DNA from 2 places in the Enterocloster lavalensis genome. Region 1 is predicted to be linked to the other one. Evidence: a T-box and tRNA genes for the amino acid it is inferred to sense, from the RefSeq annotation. Region 1 holds a T-box; the other holds one or more tRNA genes.
What was found. A T-box is a leader RNA that pairs with one kind of tRNA and senses whether it is charged. The one in region 1 lies ahead of proS (proline--tRNA ligase), so its partner is inferred to be a tRNA-Pro.

Region 1 (3,411 bases):
TGGTAAACCCAGACAAAGCGGCAAATATCCGGCTGATGTTCGAGATGTACGCCCAGCCCACAACCTCCTACGGGGACATTACCCGGTACTTTGCCGAACAGGGAATTTTATTCAACGGCAAGGAACTAATACGCCCCACGCTGGCGCAGATGTTACGCAATCCTGTCTATGTGCAGGCAGACCTTGATGTGTACGAATTTTTCAAAAGTCAAGGGACAGTCATTGTCAATGACGCTGCCGATTTTACGGGGACAAACGGCTGTTATCTGTATCAGGGACGGGATGTGAAGCCCAGCAAGAAAAACGCCTTGAAAGACCAAATGCTGGTGCTGGCTCCCCATGAGGGCATTGTCCCGGCGGATATATGGCTGGCCTGCCGCAAGAAGCTGATGAACAACATGAAAATCCAGTCCGCCCGGAAAGCCACCCATACATGGCTGGCGGGAAAAATCAAATGCGGGAATTGCGGGTATGCTCTTATGAGCATTAACAATCCTGTGGGAAAGCAATATCTCCGCTGCACAAAACGGCTGGACAATAAAAGCTGTGCCGGGTGCGGGAAAATCATCACTTCGGAACTGGAAACGGTTGTTTATCAGCAGATGGTAAAGAAACTGGCAAGCTACAAGACGCTGACAGGCAGAAAGAAAGCGGCAAAGGCAAACCCGAAAATTGCCGCCCTGCAAGTGGAACTTCTCCATGTGGACAGCGAGATTGAAAAGCTGGTGGACAGTCTGACGGGTGCAAACAATGTTCTGCTCTCCTATGTGAATGTGAAGATAGCGGAACTGGACGGGCGCAAACAGGAACTTGTGAAGCAGATAGCCGAGTTGACGGTGGAAGCCATCAGCCCGGAACAGGTCAATCAGATTTCCGGCTACCTCGACACATGGGACAATGTATCCTTTGACGACAAGCGGCGGGTGGTGGATTTGATGATTACCACCGTTGCCGCTACAAGCGACAGCTTGAACATCACATGGAAAATCTGACGGGCGGCACACCTCCCGTCAGACCGTTACCCTGTGTAGTCCCTTGTAAACTGTACTTTGCCATTGACAAAACCTCCAAAGTGGCGTAAAATCGAGTCACGCAAAGAAAAATGACAGGCTGTGAAAGGGAATAGTAAGCAGGGCGCGCGTCACAGAGAGGGGATCAATGGTGGGAGATCTCTACGAAGGCGGAGGCTGAACCGGCCCCGGAGCTTTGTATGATGAATGCAACGTAAATCCGGCGTTAACGGATGAAAAGCGGGTTCCCGGCTGCGGGAGCCAACTTGGGTGGTACCGCCGAGCCATTCGGTCCCATGTGTCGGTTTTCCGGCATGTGGGAACGGATGGCTTTTTTGAGTTACGAACACATTTATTTGAGAAGGAGATTAAAATCATGGCAAACGACAAGAAAATGGTGGAAGCCATCACATCCATGGACGTGGATTTCGCCCAGTGGTATACGGATGTGGTGAAAAAGGCCGAGCTGTGCGACTACGCCAGCGTGAAGGGCTGCATGGTGATCAAACCCGCGGGCTACGCGATCTGGGAGAACATCCAGAATGAGCTGGACCGCCGGTTCAAGGCCACGGGCGTGCAGAACGTGTACATGCCCCTGTTTATCCCGGAGAGCCTGCTGGAGAAGGAGAAGGACCACGTGGAGGGATTCGCCCCCGAGGTGGCCTGGGTGACCCACGGCGGCCTGGAGCCCCTGCAGGAGCGCATGTGCGTGCGCCCCACCTCGGAGACGCTGTTCTGTGATTTCTACGCCAAGGACATCCACTCCTACCGGGATCTGCCCAGGGTTTACAACCAGTGGTGTTCCGTGGTGCGCTGGGAGAAAACCACCCGTCCCTTCCTGCGCTCCAGAGAGTTTTTGTGGCAGGAGGGCCACACCGCCCACGCAACCGCCGAGGAGGCCGAGGAGCGCACCATCCAGATGCTGAACCTGTACGCAGACTTCTGCGAGGAAGTGCTGGCGATCCCGGTTGTGCGGGGCCAGAAGACCGACAAGGAGAAATTCGCGGGCGCGGAGGCCACCTACACCATCGAGTCCCTGATGCACGACGGCAAGGCGCTGCAGTCCGGCACCAGCCACAACTTCGGCGACGGCTTTGCCAAGGCATTTGAGATTCAGTTTACGGACAAGGACAACACCCTGAAATATGTGCATCAGACCTCCTGGGGTATGACCACCCGCATGATCGGCGCCATCATCATGGTACACGGCGACGACAACGGACTGGTGCTGCCGCCCAGAATCGCGCCCATCCAGATTATGGTGGTGCCGGTTCAGCAGCAGAAGCCGGGCGTACTGGACAAGGCGTTCGAGCTGAAGGAGCGTCTGACCAAGGCCGGATTTTCCGTGAAGGTGGACGATTCCGAGAAGAGCCCGGGCTGGAAGTTCGCGGACTGCGAGATGCGCGGAATCCCGCTGCGGGTGGAGATCGGTCCCAAGGATATGGAGAAGAACCAGGCCGTTTTAGTGCGCCGGGACAACCATGAGAAGACCTTCATTTCCCTGGACGAGCTGGAGAGCAGAGCGGGAGAAATGCTGGATACGATCCAGAACGCCATGTACGAGAAGGCGAAGGCCCATCGGGACGCCCACACCTACGAGGCGACCCAGTGGGATGAGTTTGTGGACACAATCAACAACAAGCCGGGCTTTGTGAAAGCCATGTGGTGCGGCTGCCAGGAGTGCGAGGACAAGATCAAGGAGGCCACCGCCGCCACCTCCCGCTGCATGCCCTTTGAGCAGGAGAGCTTATCCGACCACTGTGTCTGCTGCGGCAAGCCGGCGAAAAAGATGGTTTACTGGGGACGTGCGTATTAATGGAGATCAGAGTTCCGGCTCCTGTGGAGCGGATTATCGGACAACTGAATGAACACGGTTACGAGGCGTATATTGTGGGCGGCTGCGTCCGGGACATGCTTTTAAACCGGGAGCCGGGGGACTGGGACATCACCACCAGCGCCCTGCCGGGGCAGGTGAAGGAGCTGTTCCACAGAACCGTGGACACCGGAATCCAGCACGGCACGGTGACGGTGATGGTGGGGAAGGAAGGCTACGAGGTGACCACCTTCCGCGTGGACGGCGAGTACGAGGACGGCCGCCATCCCAAGTCCGTGGCCTTCACGCCCAACCTGACGGAGGACTTAAAACGCCGGGATTTCACCATCAACGCCATGGCTTACAACAAGGCCACCGGGTTTGTGGATGAGTTTGGGGGCGTGGAGGACCTGCGGCGGGGGATCATCCGGTGCGTGGGGGAGCCCATGGACCGGTTCACCGAGGACGCCCTGCGGATTCTGCGGGCCATCCGGTTTTCAGCCCAGCTGGGGTTTGAGATCGAGGAGCGGACCCTGGAAGCCATCCGGGTCATCGCGCCCAATCTGGCTAAGGTGAGCAAGGAACGGG
Region 2 (3,411 bases), 2.6 Mb from region 1:
GAGGCGCACATGCACTCCTTTAAGCCCTCGTGGTTCTGCTGCCCGAACCGGATGGAAAATACCGCACCGCTGCCCATACAGAGTCCCAGCAGTATGGAGGTCAGAAAGGTCATCAGCGTGAAGGAGGACCCCACCGCAGCCAGCGCTCCCGCGCCCAGAAAACGGCCCACGATCAGCGTATCCGCCACATTATAGCACTGCTGCAGAAGGTTCCCCAAAATCATCGGAACCGCAAACCGCAGCATGGTTTTCATCACATTCCCCTGAGTCAAATCTCCCCGCATCTCGCCTTTTACTTTCGAATCGAAATATTTATCTTACGTTTCGTAATCATTTTATCAAGAAAACCCACACAAGTCAATTAACAGATTGCGTTTGTTATACAAATCCGCTATAATCAAAGAAATGAACATATTTCAGAAAAGGAGGCGCCGATCATGTTTCTTGACGGACTTGACGAGCTGGATCAGAAAATCGTCCGGCTGCTGATCCAGAACGCCCGCATGTCCTACTCGGACATCGGCAAGGAGGTAGGTATATCCCGGGTGGCGGTGAAAACGCGGATTCAGTCTCTTGAAAAGCAGGGTGTCATCGAGGAGTACACCACAATTATCAACCCCCAGAAGATAAACGGCGCGGTATCCTGCTATTTTGAGATCGAGACGGCCCCGGACACATTTTCCCAGGTAACCGGACTTCTCCTGGAACATGAGACCGTGACCCAGATCTACCGGGTCACCGGCCGCCACAAGCTGCACGTCCACGCGGTGGCCTCCTCGGGCGAGGAAATGGAGGCATTGATCCGCGATCTGATTGATCCCCTGCCGGGGGTGATCAACTGCAGCTGCAATATGATACTCTCGCGGATTAAGGATATTAAGGGGCTGCGGCTGTGATGGGTTCCGTGGCTCCTGCAGGCCGCTCATGATGCAGAAACAGGAGGCCGAAGGTGGATCTTCTCCCCTTCCGGTCTCCTGTTTCCCGTCCGTCTCTGTATCCGTTTCCGTTTACGTCTCTTCCTCCGGATACTTCATGCCCTCATCCCTGCGGATATCCGTCATAATCCGAATCACGCCCTCAGCCCGAATCCTCACTTGGTCTGGTAGCTCTTGTCGAACTTGTGCATCACATCGACATCCGACAGCACGCCCTTGCTGTACTCAAACCGCACGGTGTAATCCCCGGATTTCAGATAGTGGAACAGATAATCGCCCTCGTCCTCATCCATCTCCAGATCAGGAAACAACTCCTTAAGCTCCTCCTGGGTTTTTCCAATGGGATTGACGCCGTTGATGGAGATGTTCAAATCCTGGTTCGCGCCGTCGAGGGCATAGAAACCCAACTCCTCGATCACGCAGTTCTTGGCAGGTTTCGCCTCCTTGCTGTCGTTCACCAGCACCAGCATGGCGTAATTTGTCCCATCCTTCCCCAGAAAAATCGAAGAGGTCCAGGACCGGTCCGGCAGCTCGAAAATCATCTTCCCCAAATCGTCCAGTTCCCAGTTCTCTCCCGCCAGGTCAGAGGGTTTGGTCTGTCCCACCACCACCTGGGTGCCGTCCAGAAGCACCTCCGGCGGTGTTCCCGGATCCTTACTGCCACAGCCGCCCAGCGCGGCGGCCGCCAGCAGCATGCCAACTACTAGCAGGTTTCTCAACTTTTTCATCTCACAATTTCTCCTTCTTTTGTCCATTTTACAGCAAAAAATCCCTTGTAAACACAAGGGATTTTCTGTAAAGCCACTGGCCGGACTCGAACCGGCGACCCACGCATTACGAATGCGTTGCGCTACCAACTGCGCTACAGTGGCACCTTTGGATGAAAAAGGCTGCCGCTTATGCAACAGCCTTTTCATCAATGACCTGACCGGGAATCGAACCCGGGTTTACGCCGTGAGAGGGCGTCGTCTTAGCCGCTTGACCATCAGGCCATAGGTGAATCGAGGCGACGTGATTCGAACACGCGGCCTCTGCGTCCCGAACGCAGCGCTCTACCAAACTGAGCCACGCCTCGATACCTTTGGTAGTATAATACAAAAAACACCACTTGTCAACGAAAATATTCAAATTTTTTGAAATAATTTTGCCAATTTCGGGAAGCCTTGAAACTGCGTTGTTTTTGGCTCCTCTTTGCAGGTCAGACCCCGCCTGTAAACGGGCGGCTCCCCTGACAACCCGACAGCCCCACTATCATCAGGGTCCACATAACCGGCGTCACAATGGGCAGATTGATATTGACAAAGGCCTGGGCGCCGTAGCACAGCATTGCGAACAGCGCGGCCATCACGTAGGGATTTCCGGATCCACGCCTCACCATCCGCACTGCGGATGAGATCAGCAGGCCCAGATACGCCGCCAGCCCCAGGGGGCCGATGGTGACAAAATATTGCAGATACTCATTGTGTGCGCTGTCAAAGGTCTCGCCGTAACGCCGCGCCATTTCGCTGTAATTGTTTTGAACGGTCAGAATGCCAAAGGTGTCCGGCCCGTAGCCGATCCACTTCTGCACCGGAGTAAACTCCCTGTAATTTCGGATGGCCAGACGCCAGATATAGCCCCTGTGCGTTCCCCAGTCGTCGTCAATCACTACATAATTTCGCAACGCCCCGTAGCGCTGGCCGTTTCCGGCTATATTGGCATCGCAAAGCACACATAACAGCGCCAGAACTCCGACCGCGACGGCAATCCCCCAGATCCGGCGCGGCCACACACACGGATCTTCTTCCTTCCCGCTCCGCAAATACGCCTGCGCGTATAAGAAACCAGCCCAAGCCCACAGTGCGGCCAGAAGATATGCCAGCCCCTTAAAATCCGCCAGAACGCTGAAGATTCCCTGAATTTCCAAAACCTGCCCCGGCATGGCCCGGCCGATCACTCCAACCAGCTGCACCACCGTGAAAAAGCTTGCCAGCACCACCGCGTACCGTCTGATTCCGGTCCGGCTTTTGAACATGTAAAAAGGGAGCGCCGCAAACAGCGCCAGTATCGCTAGATAAGCGTTGTCGCTCTGCCCGGTGATCATAGCGAAGAAGGCCAGCACCAGGCATAGATAATGCCAGACACACCTCCCTCTCCTGCGGTCGGAGGCGAACAGCAGACCGGACACGCCCAGCATCAGGCTGAGATAGGCCGTATAGGTATTGATATTTCCCATAAACGACATGAAGATATTGTATTGCTTAGGATCGATATGATCCTTAAAATGCAGAAGGTTCAGATTAAAATAATCTGTAATTCCAAAAGCGCAGACCAGAACCGATGAAACCAGAAAAAGCTCCAGATACCAATTCCGAAAGTCTGACAGCCTGCTGATTATCCAAAACGAAACGCCGTAGAGGAGAAGCAGGAACAGCCCCGAAAAGCGCCCCTCATTTCCCCAAAAAGATTCGAACACATAGTCCGACAGCGCGGTTGA

Region 2: it encodes a tRNA-Pro, which carries the amino acid that the T-box ahead of proS (proline--tRNA ligase) is inferred to sense. The anticodon was not compared.

The regions. Positions count from the first base shown of each region.
Region 1 is NZ_CP176637.1:2,371,880-2,375,290, reverse strand. It holds gene ACK2JC_RS10560 (recombinase family protein) at 1-992, shown strand, start outside; T-box leader at 1,104-1,310, shown strand; gene proS (proline--tRNA ligase) at 1,387-2,826, shown strand; gene ACK2JC_RS10550 (CCA tRNA nucleotidyltransferase) at 2,826-3,411, shown strand, end outside.
Region 2 is NZ_CP176637.1:6,224,591-6,228,001, reverse strand. It holds gene ACK2JC_RS27980 (MATE family efflux transporter) at 1-284, opposite strand, end outside; gene ACK2JC_RS27975 (Lrp/AsnC family transcriptional regulator) at 438-896, shown strand; gene ACK2JC_RS27970 (hypothetical protein) at 1,091-1,663, opposite strand; tRNA gene ACK2JC_RS27965 (tRNA-Thr) at 1,735-1,807, opposite strand; tRNA gene ACK2JC_RS27960 (tRNA-Glu) at 1,856-1,927, opposite strand; tRNA gene ACK2JC_RS27955 (tRNA-Pro) at 1,937-2,010, opposite strand; gene ACK2JC_RS27950 (O-antigen ligase family protein) at 2,134-3,411, opposite strand, start outside.